One region of the Kushneria konosiri genome, then DNA from elsewhere that is predicted to be linked to it. Evidence: predicted binding sites of a transcription regulator. Region 1 holds the regulator's gene; each other region holds the start of a gene.

Region 1 (7,329 bases):
TACACCCGTTTCGATGACCAGGGCCGCATCTCACAGACCATGGAAAGCCCGCGCGTATCCCATACGCCTGCCGACGATGTGACCCGGGCGGTTACTCCGCACTTCACCCTGCTGGGCGATGATGGCCATCGCTGGACAGCGGATGGTGAGCGCGCCACGCTCGGCCCCAATGCCAACACGTTCGAACTGAGCGGAGATGCCGTACTGCGTCAGCCGGCAGACAATTGGCAACTTGAAACGGATGTGCTGCATTATGATGTACCATCTCGGCATGCCTGGAGCGACAGCGGCGCCGTATTCACTCAAAACGAACAGCGTACCCGGGGCGACCGTTTCAATGGCTGGGTCAACGAGGATCGCATGACGCTTGAGGGCAATGTGCAGGGTTTTCACCCCCCCATTCGCCGGTAATCGTCTTCTTTTTTACACATGAATGATGACAAGGATCTCCCATGACGCGCCCTCTGCTGCTGTGTACTTCTGCCCTGCTACTGGCAATGCTCGGCCAGCAGGCCATGGCTCTGGAAAGCGATCGCCAGAAACCCATCAATATCGGCGCTGATGCCCTCAACATCGATAACCGTGCCGGCACGGCCGTCTACACCGGGACAGTCGAAGTCGATCAGGGCACCATGAAGCTGCGCTCCAATCGCGTCGAGCTCAAGCGCGCCCAGAGCGGCGGCCTTTCGAGCCTGACCGCCAAAGGCGGTGATGGTGGGCGTGCCTATATCGAACAGCAGCCGGCACCCAATGATCCATTGGCCAAGGGATGGGGTAACACCATCATCTATCACGCCGGAGAGCGGCGTGTCGAACTGATCGGCAACGCCGAGCTGCATCAAAATGGTGACACCTTTAACGGCGGCTACGTGGAGTATTTCCTCGACTCCCGCCAGGTCAACGCTCGTGGCAACCAGAGCGCGAAGAGCAACAGCTCTGAAGGCAGCTCGGGCGGACGCGTTCGCATGCAACTGACGCCTGAAGACCAACAGGGCAGCAGCCAATGAAAACCCTTCACGCAGCCCATCTGGCCAAAAGCTTCAAGGGGCGCCGTGTCGTTCAGGACATCAGCCTGTCAATTCGGCAGGGAGAGATCGTGGGGCTTTTGGGCCCCAATGGTGCCGGCAAGACCACTTCGTTTTACATGATCGTTGGCCTGATCCAGGCCGACGCCGGTCATGTCGCCATCGATGATCTCGATCTCAGCCGCCAGCCGATGCACAAGCGTGCCCACGCCGGCATCAGCTACCTGCCTCAGGAAGCCTCGATCTTTCGCAAGCTGTCCGTAGCCGACAACATCATGGCCATCCTTGAAACACGCAAGGATCTGGATCGCTCACAGCGGCGCGAACGACTCAACCAGCTGCTTGAAGAATTCAGCATCAGCCATATCAGGGACAACATGGGCATGAGCCTGTCCGGTGGCGAGCGACGGCGTGTCGAGATTGCTCGTGCACTGGCCATCGAACCGGCCTTCATCCTGCTTGATGAGCCCTTTGCCGGCGTTGATCCCATTTCGGTTGGCGAAATCAAGGGCATCATCCGCCAGCTTCGCACCCGTGGCATTGGTGTTCTGATCACCGACCATAACGTTCGTGAAACGCTGGATATCTGTGATAACGCCTACATCGTCGGCAGCGGCCTGATCATTGCCGAAGGCGATGCCAATGCCGTGCTGAACAACCAGCACGTACGCGACGTTTATCTGGGTCACGAGTTTCGTCTTTAACCCCGAAGACTTGCCAATCGGTGGCATGATAATTGCAGCTTTAAACGCCTTGAGCACTTGCAAGGGGGCCGCGGACTGGATAGCGTGACATCACACGTTGGCGACCGGGCTTTACGAACATGATGAAACCCGCCTTACAGCTGCGCACGGGCACTCATCTCACCATGACGCCCCAGCTGCAGCAGGCCATCCATCTGCTGCAGCTCTCTACGCTGGATCTGCAGCAGGAACTCCAGATGGCGCTGGAAAGCAACCCGCTACTGGATATTGAAGAGGACCAGCCCCTCGACCTCGAGTTGCCGGAAACACCGCCCTCTCAGGAGGAATGGTCCAGTGACATTCCGGAAGAGTTGCCCCTGGATGCCCGCTGGGACGATGTCTATACCAACGGCAGCGCTTCCTCGAGCGCTGCAGATGACAGCTGGAGCATCGAACACAACGCCGTAGCCATCGATCTGACCTCGCATCTTCGTGAGCAGATTCTGCTGATGGACATGACCCCGCGGGAACAATTGATCACCGATACCCTGCTGGATGCCCTCGAACCCAGTGGCTATCTCGGTGTAGATCTTGAAGATCTTGGCAAGGGGCTTCGCCAGCAGGGGCTCGGTAATCTAAAACAGTCCGAACTGGAGCACATGCTTGCGCGGCTTCAACAGTGCGAACCGACCGGTGTATTTGCACGAGATCTGCGTGAATGCCTTTTGCTACAACTTGACCAACTCCCGGGCGACACCCCCTGGCTTGCCCAGACCCGACGCATGGTGCGCCAGTTTCTCGAACCGCTGGGACAAAATGATCGTCGTTTGCTCAAGCGCCGCCTGAGTCTTGATGATGACGCACTCGATGAAGTGATTCACACCATCCGGTCACTTAATCCAAGACCGGGTCGCGAGTTTGAATCCGTGGATCAACACCTCGTCATCCCGGATCTGGTGCTGCGCTACCACGCACGTCATGGCTGGCAGGTCGAGCTCAACCAGGAGGCCCTGCCAAAGCTTCGTATTCAGCCCGACTACGCAGCCCTTGTGCGGCGCGCCGACAAAAGTGAAGACAACACCTTTCTCAAACAACATCTTCAGGAAGCACGCTGGCTGCTCAAGAGCCTGTCGAGTCGCAATGAGACCCTCTTGCGGGTAGGACAGGAAATCATGACCCGACAGGCAGGGTTCATCGAACATGGCGATGAAGCCCTGAAACCCATGATTCTCGCTGATATTGCTCAGGCCGTGGACATGCACGAGTCAACCATCTCCAGGGTGACCACTCGCAAATATATCCACACGCCGCGCGGCATCATGGAGCTCAAGTATTTCTTCTCAAGCCATGTCGGTCAGGAAGGCGATGCCCATGCCAGCACGGCCATTCGCGCCCGAATCCGCAAGTTCATAGAAGAAGAGGCACCACGACGCCCGCTGTCTGATGCTCGTCTGGTGCAACTTCTGGCTGATAACGGCATCGTTGTTGCCCGGCGTACTGTCGCAAAATACCGTGAGGCCATGGGCATTCCCTCTTCCAGCGATCGCAAGCGTCTGGCCTGAATGGCATGAAAAGAGACAACAACATCATTCAGGGTTTGCGCTGACGGGAAAAGCGTTACAATCTGAGAGTAGCCGGAAGAGGCTTGCAGGTCCGGCGGTCCATGTGGACAACCGGTTATCCGTTTCGATTCAGGGAGCATGCCATGCAGGTAAACATTACCGGGCACCACGTCGAATTGACCGATGCACTGCGCGAGCACGTCAATCAGAAGCTTGCCAAGCTGGAACGTCACTATGACAACATCACCAATGTTCAGGTGACACTGTCTATTGAAAAGGAGCGCCAGCAGGCCGCGGCCACGTTGCATGCCGCAGGTGCCGAACTTCATGCTCAGGCCGAGCAGGAAGATCTCTATGTTGCCATTGATGCCTTGACAGAGAAGCTTGATCGCCAGCTGCTCAAGCACAAGGAGAAAACACAGGCCCGCTCCCAGGGCAACGGCAAATACCTGTAACCCATGACACTTGACCAGATACTCCCCTCCGACCGAATCCTGTTTGATGTGGAAGGGGGCAGCAAGAAGCGCGTGCTGGAATTTTTCAGCGGGTTCATCTCACAAAACATTCCCAGTCTCGACAGCCAGGAAGTCTTTTCCCGTCTGATCAGCAGGGAGCGTCTGGGGAGTACCGGTGTGGGGAATGGCGTGGCCATTCCCCATGCACGCAATTCACACTGCCGCCAGCCGCTGGCCGGATTCATGCGCCTACAGCAGGCGGTGGATTTTGATGCCATCGACGGTGAGCCCGTCGATCTGCTTTTCGTGCTGCTGGTCCCTGAAGCAGCCGAAGACACGCATCTTTCCCTGCTGGCGCAGATTGCTGAAGTCATGAACGCCGCCGAAACCCGGCATGCCCTGCGCAATGCCCATGATGAGCAGGAACTTCATGACATTCTGATGCAGGCCATCAGTCAACTTTCAACGAGAGTATAAGCAGCATGGCCATGGAACTTGTTATCGTCAGTGGACGCTCCGGTTCCGGCAAGTCCATCGCGCTTCAGGCGCTGGAAGATCAGGGCTTTTATGCCATCGACAATCTACCTGCGATGCTTCTGTCTTCCCTGATCGATGAACTCGAAGCCGGCAGCCCGCACAGAAACCGCGTTGCTGTCAGCATTGATGCCCGCAACCTGCCCAGCGAACTGGAGCGCTTTCCGGAACATCTGGAGGCCCTTTCCACGCGCGGCATTCATTGCCGGGTGGTCTACCTTACGGCAGATTCCCGTGTGCTTCTGGAGCGCTATGCGGCCACACGACGTCGTCACCCTCTGACGCGCGAAACACAGATGACGCTGGCCGAGGCGATCGAAGCCGAACATCAGTTTCTCTCCCCGCTTCGCCATACGGCAGATCTGGTCATCGACACCTCGAGTCAGTCAGTGCATGACCTGAGACGCCGCGTGGCCGAACAGGTGGCACATCATGACATCAATGATCTGACGCTGACCTTTGAATCCTTTGGCTTCAAGCGTGGTGTGCCACTTGATGCCGATATGGTGTTTGATGTGCGCTGCCTGCCCAATCCTTACTGGGACCCACGCTATCGCACCCAGACAGGCCAGGACGATGATGTTATCGCCTTTCTTGAAGCCCATGACGAGGTCAGGGCAATGTTTGGCGACATTTGCCAGTGGCTCGAGCGCTGGTTGCCCTCCTACCTGGCCAGCCATCGCAGCTATCTGACCGTCGCCATCGGCTGCACCGGTGGCCAGCATCGTTCGGTGTATCTGGCAGAACAACTCGGCGAGCATTTTGCCGATCAGTTTCCGGCCGTACGAATCCGCCATCGTGAACTGACCATCCAGCGCGCTGTCAGCGAGGCGGGTGATGCTTCAGCGTGAACTGACCCTGACCAATCGTCGCGGCCTGCATGCGAGAGCCGCGACGCGGCTTGTACAGTGCTGCCAGCCCTTTTCGTCTCGCGTGACGATTTATCATGGTGAAAGAAGCGCCGACGCGGCCAACATCATGTCGCTTCTGATGCTGGCTGCCCCCTGTACCAGCGTGGTTCATGTTCATGTGGAAGGTGACGATGCCGAAGAAGCGCTCACGGCCATCGTGGCCCTTTTCGAGGCGCGCTTCGACGAGGATCAATAGATCTCGAACCGCAGATAAACCGGCATCCGGCGTTCACGAACATTGTTCGACTCTCTGCTAGAATACGGCTCTTCGATGGGCTGACACAGGGATGTCACAACAATGAGCAATGATCAGAAAGGACGTCAGCCCCGTCTGGAGCGACTTGAAAACGCCCTGGCACAGCGGGAGATGGACCAGGTGCGTCGTCTGCTTCGCCGCGGTCTTCCGCCTGCCGATGTTGCCCAGCTGCTGGAGTCTATCCCGCCGCGCGAGCGTGACATCCTCTGGGAGCAGGTCGACAGCCAGGCCAAGGGCGAGATTCTTCAGTACCTGAATGATGACATCCAGACCGAGTTTTTAAACCGGATGGATGCCCCTGAGCTGTTGCTGGCGACCCAGCAGCTCGACAACGATGATGCAGCCGATCTGCTGCAGCGTCTGCCTCACACCACGCTTGAAGACATCCTGTCCAGGATGGCGCCCAGCCGCCGGGCGAGCATCGAGATGGTGCTGTCCTATCCCGAGGACACGGCCGGCGGGTTGATGGATACCAACACCATCACCATTCGCCCGGAGGTCACACTCGATGTGGTTCTGCGCTATCTGCGCCGGCACAGGCGCCTGCCTGAATCCACGGACAACCTGCTGGTCGTGACGCGACACAATGAGCTGATCGGCGTTTTGCCCATCAACCGTATTCTGGTCAGTGCACCCGGCATCAGCGTGCGCGAAATCATGGACACCGACGTGGTAACCCTCACGGCGCTGATGCATGAGGATGAAGTGGCCAGCATCTTCGAACGCAGGGATTTGATCTCGGCACCGGTCATCAGTGCCGACAATCGGCTGCTGGGGCGAATCACCATTGATGACGTGGTCGATGTCATTCGCGAAAACTCGGCGCGCACCATGATGAGCATGGCCGGCCTCGAGGATGAAGAAGATACCTTTGCGCCGGTGCTGCGCACCAGCCGCCGACGCGCCGTCTGGCTGGGCATCAACCTGATCGCCGCCACCATTGTCTCGATTGCGATCGGATTTTTCGAAGACACCATCCAGCAGATTGCCGCACTGGCCGTGTTGATGCCAATCGTTTCCAGCATGGGCGGCATTGCCGGCTCTCAGACCCTGACCGTATTGATCCGGGGGCTTGCACTGGGACATGTTTCGGGGGCCAACGTGCGCTGGCTGGTGGTGCGCGAACTCCTGTCCGGCTCGATCAACGGTGTTCTGTGGGCGGCCATCGTGGCCGTCATGGCCGTGGTGCGCTTTCATGACATGACGCTGGGCGCCATCATCGCCATGGCCATGGTCATTAACCTGCTGGTAGCCGCACTGGCGGGCACCCTGATTCCGGTCATCCTGAAAAAACTCTCGATCGACCCGGCACTGTCAGGCGGCGTGCTGTTGACCACCATTACCGATGTCGTGGGCTTTGTAGCCTTTCTGGGGCTGGCCACCGCCATGTATTGACACAATGCCGGAGCCTTCAGGGAGTCATCATGCCCTGAAGGCATTCATGTCTAGCCGGCCACCATAATGTCGTCGATCAGCCAGCTGCCGGTATGCACGCTGCTGCGTCGATCGATGTCATCTCCCAGCCCCACGAGATTGCCAAACATGTCGCGCAGATTGCCGGCAATGGTGAACTCTTCCACCGGCGCCACAATGCGACCCTTCTCGATGAGAAAACCGGCCGCCCCACGAGAGTAGTCTCCAGTGACCGTATTGACGCCCTGCCCCATCAGCTCGGTGACCATGACGCCGCGCTCGATATTGCCCAGCAGCGCCTCGTGAGACGTCAACGGCGCCTGCAGGCGTACATTGCGTGCCCCGCCCGAGTTGCCGGTGGTGACAAGCCCGAGTCGTCGCGCGCTGTAGCTCGAGAGCATCCAGCTGGCCAGACGCCCGTCCACGATGAACTCATTGTCTCGCGTATAAACCCCCTCATCGTCATAGGCACTGCTGGCAATGGCGCCAT
Region 2 (7,329 bases), 1.6 Mb from region 1:
CCTTGACCTCTGTCACGGTAATCCCCTGAACGCCAACCTCGGAGAGCGACTCGCGTACGTCATCGAGCTTGAAGGGTTTGATGATGGCAGATACCAGTTTCATCTTTCGTGTCCTCACCTGATCGTCTTTGAATTGGGCGGAGCCGGCGCCCCTGTCGCTCAAGCATACAGTGCCGGTTGCCGGTTTGAAAAAGCATGATTACACCCGGCGCCGAATCCTTCTGCCATGTGACCATGGTGGCGACGGCTTTCGCATGCCAGGGCATGGCCCGGGTGCCCATGTCGGGCGCCCGGGCCCTGTGCCTTGAAAAGCGGCTTAGCGCTTGCCACCGGTGAATTCAGGATAGGCTTCCAGTCCACATTCAGCGACATCCACGCCTTCATACTCTTCTTCTGCGCTGACACGTACTCCCATGACGGCCTTGATGGCCAGCCAGACGACAAGACTTGCCACAAAGGTCCAGATGAAGATGGTCGCCATGCCCAGAAGCTGAGCGCCGAAACCAGCCTCGCTGTCCGTCAGCGGCACGGCCAGCAGCCCCCAGATACCCACGACACCATGCACCGAAATGGCACCGACCGGATCATCAATGCGCAGCTTGTCCAGTGCCACGATGGCAAACACGACCAGCAGACCGCCCACGGCACCGATCAGGGTAGCGGCCAGAATGCCTGGCGCAGACGGCCCGGCGGTGATCGCCACAAGCCCTGCCAGCGCACCGTTGAGGCCCATGGTGAGATCGGCCTTGCGGAACCAGATACAGGCCAGAATCAGGGCAGCAATCACGCCACCGCTGGCGGCGGCATTGGTGTTGGCAAAGACCTGAGCCACGGCGTTGGCACTGCTGATATCGGAAAGCTTGAGTTCCGAGCCGCCGTTAAAGCCCAGCCAGCCCAGCCACAGAATAAAGGTGCCCAGCGTTGCCAGCGGCATGTTGGCACCCGGAATGGCGTTGATGGCACCGTTCTTGCCGTATTTGCCATGACGCGGACCAAGGACCAGTACACCGGCCAGGGCTGCGGCTGCACCGCACAGGTGCACGATGCCGGAACCGGCGTAATCGCTGAAGCCGGCCTCGCTCAAAAAGCCGCCGCCCCAGGACCAGTAGGCCTGAACCGGATAGATCAGACCGGTCATGAAGACCGAAAAGAGCAAAAAGGACCAGAGCTTCATGCGCTCAGCGACAGCGCCTGAGACGATCGACATGGCCGTGGCCACAAAGACGACCTGGAAGAAGAAATCCGAGCGGGCGGCATAGTAGGTGTCACCGCCGCTTGTGAGCACATCATCCGCACTGTGTTCGGCGCCAATCAGAAAGCCGAAGTCGGGCAGGAAACTGCTGCCATCACCCAGGTAGACAATGTGATAGCCGACCAGCATGTACATGGTGCAGGCAATGGCAAACAGCGCCATGTTCTTGGTCAGGATCTCGGTGGTGTTCTTGGCCCGCACAAGACCGGCTTCCAGCATCGAGAAGCCGGCAGCCATCCATAGCACCAGCGCACCACAGATCAGAAAGTAAAAGGTATCAAGTGCGTACTGCACTTCTACAAGTTCGTTCATGTGATTATATCCTTGCAGCCGGAGTCTGGACGGCGTCAATGCCACGTTCGCCGGTACGAAGTCAGATGACATCAGGCGAGGTCACGAAGGATCCGGTGGCGTGCGATCATTCGGCGTCATGCAGGCGTTGCGAGAGGGGGCGGGATATTCATCCCTGTCTCGATTGCCTGCTCGGGCTGACCAGCGCCTGGGCATTACATGGCAGGCAATGTGCCACCGTAAGGTGAGTGCTTTAAAAACATGAAGTTACTTAAGGGTTGTGGCTTTGGTAATTTCATGTAAGCACCACAATTGCGCATGAAGAGTGTTTGTGTGCACTAAAATGGCATGGTTGGCGCCGGCGGGTGCTCGCTTTTGGTGCGCTGCGGTTTTTAGGCGTTCCGGCGTCATGTTGCGTATCCTGTAGACAGGTACTGTCGTCATGCATCCCCGGGTGCGAGGCAGGCGACCCTCTCTTTCAGGGAACGCAGACAATCAGAGGAAGGGCAGACATGGCAAAGCACGATATTTTTGGACGACTGGCGCAACAGGTCGGTGAGCGTCTGCAGGACGTCTCCCGCGGACCCGAAGAAATTCAGCGCACGGTGCAAAGCGCCATGCGCAGCGCCTTTGACCGCATGGAGCTGGTCTCGCGCGAGGACTTCGATGTCATGATGGAAGTGCTTCAGCGCACCCGTTCACGTGTGGAAGCGCTCGAAAAGCAGGTAACCCGTCTGGAGGCTGCCCTCGACGAGCGTGATGGCAAGCCCGGCGCGGCCACACCGTCGGAAATGAGTGCTGCCGCAGCACCCGGTGGTGCCAGTACGACCGCCGAGGCCGAGCGCCTGGCCGGTGAACATGATGCACCCGCAGCGTCAGTTGGCAGCGACGCGTCGCAGGACAGTGCCTCGACAGCCGCTGGCAAGGCGAGCTCTGGCGCTGCAGCCTCCAAATCTGCCGGCAAGACCACCCGTGGCAGTGGCAAGCGCGCCTCGGGCTCTGACGATCAAAGCGGACAGGGTACCGCCGACTGAAGAGGTTCGGTCAGGCCCGTCCTTTCAGCACCGCCCACCGGGCGGTGCTGTTGTTTTGGCTGGCGCTGAAAGCCGATCCGATCGGTTGCAGAGCCAGCAGGGCTCGACGTTTTGCCTGCAAATGAAGTAAAACCCTCCCCTTGCGATACACCTTAAGGTCCGTCAAAGCTTGTCGGGCATTGTCATGGTGCGTGCCAGCGGTTGCGATGGTTGCCCCAGAGGCGCCGGGTCAGCAGGGCGCGTACGCATCAGGAGTGGTTTAAATGTCTCATGCTCACGGGCAGGCGCTGCCCGAAATGACCCTGCGCGGCATCGTGCTGGGGGCTCTGATTACGGTGGTCTTTACCGCCTCCAATGTTTATCTCGGCCTCAAGGTGGGGCTGACCTTCGCTTCCTCGATTCCGGCGGCGGTGATCTCCATGGCGGTACTGCGCTACTGCCGCAATGCCAATATCCTCGAAAACAATATGGTGCAGACCCAGGCCTCGGCGGCCGGAACGCTCTCGGCAATCATCTTTGTGCTGCCCGGGCTTTTGATGATCGGCTTCTGGGCCGGCTTTCCGTTCTGGCAGGCCTTTTCGATCTGCGCCATCGGCGGCATCCTGGGCGTGCTGTATACCATTCCGCTGCGGCGGGTCATGGTGGTGCAGAGTTCACTGCCCTATCCGGAGGGGGTCGCTGCTGCCGAGATTCTCAAGGTCGGTGAGCGCCCCGCTCAGGACGATGGCGGCAAACGCCAGGGCACCGGTGCCGGTGATATTGTTCTGGGCGGTGTGGCGGCAGCGGTCTTTACGCTGCTGGCCAGCGGCTTTCGGGTGCTCGCCGATGGTATCAGCCTGTGGTTCAGCGCCGGTCGCGCCGCCTTCCAGCTCTCTACCGGCTTTTCGCTGGCGCTGGTAGGCGCGGGCTATCTGGTCGGCATTGTGGGTGGCATGGCGCTGCTGACCGGCCTTTTGATCGCCTGGGGCGTGGCGGTGCCCTGGCTGACGCTGACGCACGCCCAGGCACCGGGACAGTCGCTGAGCGAGCTGGGCATGGCGCTGTGGTCCAGCGATGTGCGCTTCATGGGCGCGGGGACGATCGCGATTGCCGCCCTCTGGACGCTGGGCACGCTGTCGAAGGCACTGTTTGAGGGTCTGAAACACGCGCTGGCCGCCTCTGCCCGACCGGACAGGAGCACCATCGAGCGCACCGACCGTGATCTGCCGGGCGTGTGGATACTGGGGCTCGCCGGCGTGCTTTTGATCGCGCTGGTGGCGGTCTTTGCGGTGTTCCTTCAGGACAACGCGCCGGGGCTGTCATCGCTGGCCTTCTGGTCACTGGTGATCGGCTGCGTGCTCTTTGCGTTTGTCTTCGGGTTTCTGATCGCCGCGGCCTGTGGCTACATGGCGGGGCTGGTCGGCTCTTCCAGCAGCCCGATCTCCGGCATCGGTATCATCGCGGTGATTCTGGTCTCGCTGCTGATTCTGGCGCTGTCCGGGGTGAGCACCGACATTGCCGGGGCCGCTGGCGGACAGCTGGCAGTCGGGCTGGCGCTTTTTACCACGTCGGTGATTCTGGCCATCGCCGCGATCTCCAATGACAATCTGCAGGATCTGAAAACCGGCTATCTGGTCGGGGCCACGCCCTGGCGCCAGCAGCTGGTACTGATCATTGGCTGTGTGGTCGGTGCGCTGATCATCCCGCCGGTGCTGACGCTTTTATACAACGCCTATGGCTTTACCGGTGCGTTGCCGCGTGAGGGCATGGACCCCGCCCAGGCGCTGGCCGCACCGCAGGCGACACTGATGTCGCAGATCGCCAGTGGTATCTTCAATCATGATCTCAACACCCATATGCTGCTGATCGGCGTGGCGCTGGGCGCGGTGCTGATAGGTGTGGATGAGCTGCTGCGTCGTCGAGGCGGTACGGCCCGGCTGCCGGTGCTGGCGGTGGGGCTTGGCATCTATCTGCCGCCGAGTGTGAACATGCCGCTGGTGATCGGGGCACTGCTCTCCTGGTTCGTCGCCCGTCGCCTGGCGCGCAGGGAGGCGGCCACACGCGAGCACGCGCAGCAGCGTGGCGTGTTGCTGGCCTCGGGGTTGATCGTGGGGGAAAGCCTGATGGGCGTACTGATGGCTGGCGTGATCGGCTTTACCGGCAGTGAGGCGCCGCTGGCGCTGGTCGGCAGTGATTTTGCCGACACCGCTCAATGGCTGGGCCTTATCGTCTTTGCCGCGGCCTGTATGGCCTTCTATCAACGCATTACCGCGACGCGCGCGTAACGGCGGTGCCCTGAATGATCGCGCCCCACCTGCAGGTGGGGCGCGATCATTTCAGAGAGGCGTTTCAGTAGCCGGGTTGATACGGCGGCCTGGCCCAGCCTGATCGACTCAGGACAGTGGCATGAGACTTCTGGATCATGGGGTATTCGTTCGTCCGCTATCCTTTGCAGACCGTGTTCGCTCCCATTTATTCCATCAAAAGAGTCATGCGCCATGTTTCATCTGGTGGCTGCCCTGCCCTGGGCCGTTGTTGCACTTCGTTATTTATTGCCGCTGACGGCGCCACTCTGGATCAAGCTGGTCCTGGCGCTGGTGCTTCTGGTGGTGGCCGAGCAGCATCTGATCAGCCGCTGGGTCACCGGATCGATCTTCTCGCCGGAAATCCCGCGTCCCCTGTCGATGGTGATGAATGCACTCTTTGGGGCGCTGATCCTGCTGGCGGTCTTTCAGCTGCTGATGGATCTGGTCATGATCATCACCATGCTGTTCAAGCAGCAGCGCATGGCCGCACCACCCATGGCGCGCTATCTGATCGGTATGGCTGCACTGGGACTGGGCATCTGGGGCATGCAGCAGGCCGTGCGTGTGCCGCCGGTCAAGGACATCGAGGTCACCCTTCCGGGGCTTGCGCCGGCGTTTGAGGGCTATCAGATCGTGCAGCTCACCGATCTTCATATCAGCGGGCTCTTTCCAGAGGCCTGGACGCGAGCGGTGGTTGAGCGCACCAATGCGCTGAATGCTGATGCCATCCTGATCACGGGGGATCTGATGGATGGCACGCTGGACAACCGCCGTGACGATGTCGCCCCGCTGGCCGGGCTTCGTGCGTCTGATGGTGTGTTCGTGATCCCCGGCAACCACGAATACTATTTCGGCTATGAGGCCTGGATGCAGCACTACGTGTCGCTGGGCATGCAGCGTCTGTCCAATTCGCATGCGCTCATTGAGCGCGACGGGGCGAAGCTGGCCATTGCCGGTGTCACCGACCCGGCCGGGAACAGTCGCGGATTGCCGGGGCCGGATGTGGCGGCTGCCGTTGCAGGCGTAGGCGATGATGTGCCGATCATTTTGCTCGATCACCAGCCCAAAAATGCCCGGGCAGCGGCACGGGAAGGTGTGGCCCTGCAGCTTTCCGGCCACACCCATGGCGGCATGATGGTGGGAATGGATCGAATCGTGGCGCGCGCCAACAACGGCTTTGTGTCGGGGCGCTACGACGTGGACGGCATGACGCTGTATGTCAGCAATGGTACGGCGCTGTGGATGGGCTTTGCCCTGCGCCTGGGCAAGCCTTCGGAACTGACCCGCATCACGCTGAAGAGGGGCTGATCGGTCTCCGTCACGGCGTGGCACTGCTGTGTTGGCGTCGTTGGCGCCTTTGGCGGTGCTCCGAAGGCTGGTCATGAGCACGTATCGGTTTCACAATGATATTCTGATGTAGTGCCGACACCCGCATGACAGGCACGCCTGCCTCGTTACCTGATGTTGCCACCGCTGTTTGAGGCGTCGATCGTCGACCGAAGGCATGCGGATGCCGACCTGCCGGAAAGCCCCTGATGATTCAGGCCCGCGAGATCGCCCTGGGCGGTCTCGATGCGGCGACGTTGCGGAGACTTCAATGACGACCTGGTGCCAGACGCTCGAACGACAGCCCGTCGATACGGCCGAGCGTGAACGATTCATTACCCGGCTGGAGACAATAGTTGGGCGGGACTTCGTACTCAGCGATGAGGTCAGCACCCGGCGCTATCGCACCGGCTTTCGCTTCGGGACCGGTCGTGCGCTGGCGGTGGTGAGGCCGGGCACGCTGGTTGAGCAGTGGCAGGTGTTGAAGGCCTGTATGGAAAGTGATCGCATCGTGATCACCCAGGCAGCCAACACCGGATTGACCGGGGGCTCCACGCCGGACGGCGACGATTACGACCGCGAGATCGTGATTGTCAGTACGCTGCGCATGAACATCATCCAGCCCATCGATGAGGGCCGTCAGGTGATCTGTCTACCCGGCGCGACGCTGGATCAGCTCGAAAAGACGCTGGCGCCCATGGGGCGCGAGCCGCACTCGGTGATCGGCTCCTCGTGCATCGGCGCCTCTGTGTTTGGCGGTGTGTGCAACAACTCCGGCGGCTCGCTGATCAAGCGTGGCCCTGCCTACACCGAAATGGCGCTCTATGCGCGCATGAATGAGGCCGGTGAGCTGGAGCTGGTCAACCATCTGGGCGTGCGCCTCGGAGATGATCCCGAGACCCTTCTTGAGCGGCTGCAGCGCGGCGACTACCAGGACACCGATATCGATAAAAGCGACGCGGCCGCCTCCGACCCGGACTACCACCGCCACGTACGCGATATCGATGCCGATACGCCGGCGCGCTTCAACGCCGACCCGCGCCGGCTGCATGAAGCCGCAGGCTCCGCAGGGCGACTGATGGTATTCGCCCTGCGCCTGGACACCTTCGAGCAGGAGAAAAACCCTAAGGTCTTTTATATC
Region 3 (7,329 bases), 1.6 Mb from region 1:
GCAATCCGCACCCGCTCCAGATATTCCATCGCACTTTTTTCGGCCTCGCGTCGGGGCTTTTTCTGCACCCAGATCGGCGAAAGACAGCAGTTTTCCAGCACGCTCAGATGCGGAAAGAGGTTGAAGTGCTGAAAGACCATGCCGACGTTGCGGCGGATCTGCTCGATGCGCTTGACATCGTTGGTCATGGCAATGCCATTGACCACGATCTCTCCCTGCTGATGCGCCTCCAGATGGTTGATGCAGCGAATCAGGGTCGACTTGCCCGACCCCGACGGCCCGCAGATGACGATGCGCTCGCCGCGGGCCACGCTCAGATCGATATCGCGCAGGACGTGAAAGTCCCCATACCACTTGTTCAGCCGCGAGATCTCCACCATGGGGGCCGTCTCACCTGCGGTGGCAGCCCCTTGCCGGATATCGTTCATGACAGACACTCCTGAACCACGACACGCCCGTGCCGTGATGATGGTGATTGCTGTTAACGCTGATAGCCCTTGTCGAGACGGCGCTCGATGATCTGGCTATAACGCGACATGCCAAAGCAGAAGACCCAGAACACCAGCGCTGCGAAGACGTAGCCCTCGATGGCAAAGCCCAGCCAGTCGCTATCGGTCAGCCCGGCCTGAATGATCGACAACACGTCGAAAAGCCCGATGATCAGCACCAGTGAGGTGTCCTTGAACAACGCAATGAAGGTATTGACGATGCCGGGAATGACCAGCTTTAACGCCTGGGGCAGAATGATCAGCCGCATGCGCAGCCAGTAGCCCAGCCCCAGAGCGGCACCGGCCTCCCCCTGTCCCTTGTCGATGGCCTGCAGTCCGCTGCGCACCACCTCTGCCATATAGGCACTCCAGAACAGCATGATGCCGATCAGCGCTCGCAGTAGCTTGTCGAACTCCACCTCGGCCGGTACGAACAGCGGCAGCATGACCGAGGACATGAACAGCACCGTAATCAATGGCACCCCACGCCAGAACTCGATGAAGACGACGCAGATGGCCCGAACCAGCGGCATTTTCGAGCGCCGTCCCAGCGCCAGCACGACCCCCAGCGGCAGCGAGCCCACGATGCCGACCGCGGCAATGGTCAGGGTCAGCATCAGCCCGCCCCAGGCCCGCGTTGGCACATGAGCCAACCCGAACACGCCGCCCAGCAGCAGTATCCAGGCAATGATCGGCAGGCCGACCAGCGCCATCAGTGCCGCCACCCTTTTGCCCGGCAGACGCGGGATGACCAGCCAGGCGATCAGGGCAAAGAAAAGCCCCAGCACGATATCCACCCGCCAGCGCTCGGCCACCGGATAAAAGCCATAGATAATCTGGCTCCAGCGCGTGGAAATGAACACCCAGCAGGCCCCGTCACCGGTGCAATCGGCGCGCGAACTGCCCACCCAGTCGGCCTCGATCAGCGCCCAGTCAATGACCGGCCAGACCAGGCGCACGATCAGCAAAAGCGTCACGATCGACACCACGGTGTTGATCGGTCCCGAGAAAAGCCGCGTACGCAGCCAGTACACGGGCCCGCCCTGTGGTGTGGGCGGTGGGCGCGAGGCGACAAGTTTCTCTTCACTGTCAGAAGACATGGCCATCTCAACGCTCCTTGAGCGACATGCGCGCGTTATAGAGATTCATCAGCGCCGACACGACCAGCGAAATGCTCAGATAGACCAGCATCGTCATGGTCATGACCTCAATCGCCTGACCGGTCTGGTTGAGCGTGGTGCCGGCAAAGACTGCGACCAGATCGGGATAACCGATGGCCGTGGCCAGTGATGAATTCTTGATCAGGTTGAGATACTGACTGGTGACCTGCGGCACCATCACCCGCATGGCCTGGGGAATGACGATGCGACGAAGGGTCAGACCGCCCGGCAGTGACAGCGAACGCGCCGCCTCGGTCTGGCCACGCGGCACGGACTGAATCCCCGAGCGCACGATCTCGGCAATAAAGGCCGCGGTGTAGATCGATAGCGCGACCCAAAGGGCGACCAGCTCCGGCAGCACCTGCATGCCACCCCGGAAGTTGAAACCGGAAAGCTCCGGCACTGACCAGGACAGTGGCGACCCGGTCGCCCAGAACACCGCGAGTGGCAGGGCGATCAGAAGCGCTAGGCTCAGGGGCAGTACCGGCCACTGCGCCCCTGTCGCCGCCTGCCGCCGCCGGGCCAGAATCACCAGTGCGATGACCGCAAGGATTGCCACCCCCAGCGCAATCGGTGTGGCCGCAAAACCGGGCTGTGTCTCGGGCGCGGGCATGACAAGGCCGCGGACATTGAGAAAGAAACTGTCAAACACCGTAATGCTCTGGCGCGGTGAAGGCAGCGCGCGCAATACGGCGAAATACCAGAACAGAATCTGCAACAGCAGCGGAATATTGCGAAAGATCTCGACATAGGCCCCGGCCAGCCGGGCCAGCAGCCAATTGGGCGACAATCGCGCCAGCCCGACCAGAAAACCGATGATCGTGGCGGCGACAATCCCCAGCGCCGAGACCAGCAGCGTATTGGCAAGCCCCACCAGGAAGGTACGCCCATAGGTGCTGACGTTGCTGGAATAGTCGATCAGGGTCTGGGAAATCGAAAATCCGGCCCGATGGTCGAGAAACCCGAAACCGGTGCGAATGCCTCGGGCATCCAGGTTCGCCATGGCGTTGTGCACCAGAAAGGCGATGATGCCCAGCACGGTCGCCAGCAGCAGTCCCTGAAAAAACAGGGCACGTACCGCCGGGTCACGCCACAGCGGTCCGCGACTGCGACGTGGAATGGATGTGGAGGGACGCAACATGAGCAGTAGTCTCCAAAGCCGTGATGGCCGGCCTCAAAGGCCGGCCCTGCGTCAAGGACAACGCGCCTTTGCGCGTGGCGTTCGCCCTACCGCACCGGCATGCCGTATTGAAGCCCCCCTCGGTCCACAGCGCGTTTTCGCCGCGATCAAGCTCAAGAGGCGAGCCCTTGCCGACGTTGCGCTCAAAGATTTCACCGTAATTGCCGACCTGCTTGATGATGTTGTAGGCCCAGTCGTTGGACAGCCCCATCTGCTCGCCGAAGTTACCATCCTTGCCCAGCAGACGGGCATCGTCGGGAGATTTGGGCGTATCGCGCATCTGATCAACGTTGGCACTGGTAATACCGGACTCCTCGGCATTGAGCATGGCGTAGAGCGTCCAGCGCACCACCTTCATCCACTGCTCGTCCCCCTGGCGCACCACCGGACCCAGCGGTTCCTTGGAGATCCGCTCAGGCAGGATCACGGCGCTTGTCGGGTCGGACAGCTGCAACCTCAGCGCCGCCAGCTGGGAAGAATCAGACGTCAGCACGTCACAGCGTCCGCTGTCGAAGCCGGCGGCGGTCTGATCGGCTTCATCGAAGCTGACCGCGTTATAGGTCATGTCGTTGGCGCGGAAGTAATCGGCCAGATTGAGTTCCGTGGTGGTACCGGCAGAAACACAGACCGAGGCACCATCCAGTTCCTTGGCACTCGAGATGCCAAGATCCTTGTTCACCATCATGCCCTGACCGTCATAGAAGGTGACGCCGGCAAAGGTCAGTCCCATCGAGTTATCGCGCGAGGCCGTCCAGGTGGTGTTGCGCGAGAGCAGATCGACCTCACCGGACTGCAGGGCGGTAAAACGCTCCTTGGCGGTCAGCGGGGCAAAGGTGACCTTGCCGGGGTCTCCCAGTACCGCCGTGGCCACGGCGCGACAGACATCGACATCGATACCCTGCCACTGCCCCTGAGCGTTGGGCGAGGAAAAACCTGCCAGCCCGTCACTGACGCCGCAGCGCAGCTGGCCACGACTTTTCACATCATCCAGCGTGGCACCATGGGAGGTCGATGGCGCCAGCGTAGCGATCGCCAAAAGCCCTGCGGTTGATGCCCATGCCCACGGTTTTGTTATTGTCATGTCCATTGCAACACTCCGGGTTGTTGAATGATGCGACGTCATGGCACCTGCCAGTGACGTCCATGATGGTGTTGCAAGGAGTGTTCCAGAATGTAAAAAAACAGCGCCGAAGCACTGTTTTTCAAGGAAAAGTGAGGAGATTTCGGTCAGCCTGTTGCCGACACTTCGATCAAGCAGAAGCACGTAACGCCATCATCCGGTGCGGATGCCCACAACAGCGCACCACAATGGTGCCGAGCAGAAATATCAGACATCGGCCAGCGTCATGGGCAGGGAAAGACGAGCGCACTGCGCCTCCGTCAGAGTCTTCAAAAGCCGCGACTGAACGTACCCGCCCATGCCAGGGTCGCTGGCCAGCCGCTTGCGATAACGTCCCACCAGCTGATAGACGCCGTCACGCACTGGCGTTGGCACGAAACGCAGACCGGCCGCCGCCGACCAGGGCGGCGTCAAGGCTTGCGCCGTTCGCCAGAGCCCGTCGCTGTCGCGATAAAGGATACCGTCCCGGATGAGCCACATGCTGTCCAGATCATCGGCATCCTGATCAAAATGCGCGCCCAGTTGATGTCCCAGCGCAGATTGCAGGGTCACCAGCCCGGTAATCGGTCGCGCCTCATGCGCGAGAATAAAATGGACCGCACGGCGACACAGTGGACAGTCGCCGTCAAAGACCACCAGCTGACCCGGCCAGTCCGGGTCCGCTGGAGACGTATCACCCCTGTCAGCGAGGGGACTGTCCTTTATGGAACTATCCGCGGTGGTACTGGGGGCTGAGTTCATGTAACGCCTCGATGAAGGCCTGCACGTTCTCGATCGGGGTAAACTGGGAAATGCCGTGGCCCAGATTGAATACGTGACCGTTGCCCGGCCCATAGCTTTCCAGGATGCGCGCGACCTCGTCGCGAATGACCTTCGGCGAGCCGAACAGCGCCGACGGATCAAGGTTGCCCTGCAGCGCCACCTTGTCTCCCACGCGGGCGCGGGCATCGCCCATTTCGGTGGTCCAGTCCAGTCCGACGCCGTCGGCACCGATGTCGGCGATGCTCTCAAGCCACTGGCCGCCGTTTTTGGTAAAGACGATCACCGGTACTCGACGCCCGTCATGCTCACGGATCAGACCGCGCACAATCTTTTCCATATAGGCCAGCGAGAAGGTCTTGTAGGCCGGCGTCGATAGCGCCCCACCCCAGGTATCAAAGATCTGCACCGCCTGGGCACCGGCACGAATCTGGGCGTTGAGATAGTCGGTCACGGCCGTGGCCAGAGTATCGAGCAGCTGGTGCAGCGCGGCCGGGTCGCCGTAGAGCAGACCCTTGACGTGTCTAAAGTCCTTGCTGGGACCGCCTTCCACCATATAGGTCGCCAGCGTCCAGGGGCTGCCCGAAAAGCCGATCAGCGGCACACGGCCGTTGAGCTCGCGCCGGATCGTCGAGACCGCGTTCATGACGTAATCGAGATCGCGATCGGCATCGGGCACCTTCAGAGCATTGATTGCCGCAGCGTCCCGGACCGGACGCTTGAACATCGGCCCTTCGCCCTGCACAAAGTAAAGCCCCAGATCCATGGCATCGGGAATGGTGAGGATGTCGGAAAACAGGATGGCCGCATCCAGATCAAAGCGCTCCAGCGGCTGCAGGGTCACTTCACAGGCCATGTCGCGGTTGCGGCACAGGTCCATGAAGCTGCCGGCCTGCTTTCGAACCCTGAGATATTCGGGAAGGTAACGGCCTGCCTGGCGCATCATCCAGACCGGTGTACGGTCAACGTCCTGCCGCGCCAGAGCGCGCAAAAAGCGATCATTTTCAAGAGTCATGCAGACAAGATCATCCGACAAAAAAATGTTGCTTCATTGTAGCTCAGACAGTCCTGCTGCAGGAGAGCCCATCATGGTGCAATATGTAGGGTCTGTCCTTTGCCCCCCCCCGACATCACCGGGCACCATCGTGGCACGTGTAGATAAATGCAACCTGCGCTGCCAGGATAGCCTCTACAGTCAACATGACGGCTTGCCAACAATATTGAGGTTACCGTGACGATCAGATTTATCGCCAGTTCGCGTCTCCCCATGCCATGGGCCACGTTTACCATGCATGGTTTTGAAGATGACGAAACCGGCAAGGATCATGTTGTCCTCACGCTGGGCGATGTGGCCGATGGCGAGCCCGTGCTGGCTCGCGTGCATTCCGAATGCCTGACCGGTGACGCCCTCTTTTCAATGCGCTGCGACTGCGGCTATCAGCTTCAGGTTGCGCTCAAGCGTATTGCCGAAGAAGGCCGCGGTGCCCTGCTGTATCTACGTCAGGAAGGTCGTGGCATTGGCCTCATGAACAAGATCCGGGCCTATCACCTTCAGGATGGCGGCGCCGACACGGTCGAGGCCAACGAGGCGCTGGGCTTTGAGGCCGACATGCGGCGCTACGACATCTGCATTCCGATGCTGGAAAAGCTCGGCATTAACCGGCTGCGGCTGATGACCAACAATCCGCGCAAGGTTATCGCCCTGCAAAACGCCGGCATCGAAATCAGTGAGCGCGTACCGCTGACCACCGGCCTCAATGCCCACAACGAGCAGTATCTGTCGACCAAGGCCGGCAAGCTCGGCCACATGATGGCCCTTGAAGAGTTCGAACTCGCTCGCAATGTCGACCGCGAGCGCGGCTAAGCCCGGGGCGTCCAACGTTCAGTGTCAGAGCATGCCTTTCAAAAGAACGCTCAGGCCCTGCCACAGCTGCTTTTATGATCTCCCCCGATAAATGACATCGCCGCGATCCATTTCGATCGCGGCGATGTCACATTTGCTCATCGCAAACCGGCTTGCCATGCGATAGCGCCCTCGAACGGGAAGGGATGAGGTATGCTCGAGGTCGAGCGCCTGACCATAATAAAACGTAAAAGAGAGAGAGAATGGACACACCACGCCACCAGATCACCATGACCGTCCTGATGACGCCGAACATGGCCAATTTTTCCGGCAAGGTTCACGGCGGCACGCTGCTGAAATATCTTGATGAAGTGGCCTACGCCTGTGCCAGCCGCTGGGCCGGTCACTACGTGGTGACGCTGTCGGTGGATCAGGTCATGTTTCGCCAGCCCATCCATGTCGGCGAGCTGGTGACCTTTCTGGGCTCGGTCAACTACACCGGCCGCTCGTCAATGGAGATCGGCATCAAGGTGATTGCCGAGGACATTCGCGCCGGCGTGGTCCGCCATACCAACAGCTGCTACTTCACCATGGTGGCGGTCGGTGATGACGGCAAGTCGGTCGAGGTGCCCCAGCTCGAACCCGCCACCGACGTCGAGCGTCAGCGTTTTGAATCAGGGCTCAGACGCCGCGAGCTGCGCCGCGAGATGGAGCAGCGCTTTCACGAGATTCGCCATCGCGAAAGCACCGAGTAAGTGCCCCTCCAGCACGGCCCCGGA

The links. The regulator sigma-54, encoded in region 1, starts transcription at its own class of promoters, with help from an activator protein. The targets are predictions, from matches to a motif close to TGGCACNNNNNTTGCTNT.
Region 2: a site for sigma-54 is predicted at 1,763-1,780, ahead of B9G99_RS07250 (ammonium transporter). Genes of this name have one in related genera too.
Region 3: a site for sigma-54 is predicted at 3,980-3,997, ahead of B9G99_RS07195 (amino acid ABC transporter substrate-binding protein). Genes of this name have one in related genera too.

Annotation. Positions count from the first base shown of each region.
Region 1 is NZ_CP021323.1:3,520,401-3,527,729, forward strand. Features, by position in the region: gene lptC (LPS export ABC transporter periplasmic protein LptC) at 1-411, shown strand, start outside; gene lptA (lipopolysaccharide transport periplasmic protein LptA) at 453-1,007, shown strand; gene lptB (LPS export ABC transporter ATP-binding protein) at 1,004-1,729, shown strand; gene B9G99_RS16360 (RNA polymerase factor sigma-54) at 1,849-3,270, shown strand; gene hpf (ribosome hibernation-promoting factor, HPF/YfiA family) at 3,414-3,725, shown strand; gene ptsN (PTS IIA-like nitrogen regulatory protein PtsN) at 3,729-4,202, shown strand; gene rapZ (RNase adapter RapZ) at 4,214-5,110, shown strand; gene B9G99_RS16380 (HPr family phosphocarrier protein) at 5,097-5,366, shown strand; gene mgtE (magnesium transporter) at 5,469-6,821, shown strand; gene pmbA (metalloprotease PmbA) at 6,872-7,329, opposite strand, start outside.
Region 2 is NZ_CP021323.1:1,551,978-1,559,306, forward strand. Features, by position in the region: gene glnK (P-II family nitrogen regulator) at 1-103, opposite strand, end outside; gene B9G99_RS07250 (ammonium transporter) at 317-1,564, opposite strand; gene B9G99_RS17260 (accessory factor UbiK family protein) at 2,056-2,577, shown strand; gene B9G99_RS07260 (OPT family oligopeptide transporter) at 2,841-4,841, shown strand; gene B9G99_RS07265 (metallophosphoesterase) at 5,055-6,170, shown strand; gene dld (D-lactate dehydrogenase) at 6,460-7,329, shown strand, end outside.
Region 3 is NZ_CP021323.1:1,533,659-1,540,987, reverse strand. Features, by position in the region: gene B9G99_RS07210 (amino acid ABC transporter ATP-binding protein) at 1-380, opposite strand, end outside; gene B9G99_RS07205 (amino acid ABC transporter permease) at 482-1,588, opposite strand; gene B9G99_RS07200 (amino acid ABC transporter permease) at 1,596-2,789, opposite strand; gene B9G99_RS07195 (amino acid ABC transporter substrate-binding protein) at 2,734-3,909, opposite strand; gene B9G99_RS07190 (thiol-disulfide oxidoreductase DCC family protein) at 4,156-4,689, opposite strand; gene hemE (uroporphyrinogen decarboxylase) at 4,658-5,722, opposite strand; gene ribA (GTP cyclohydrolase II) at 5,939-6,571, shown strand; gene B9G99_RS07175 (acyl-CoA thioesterase) at 6,814-7,305, shown strand.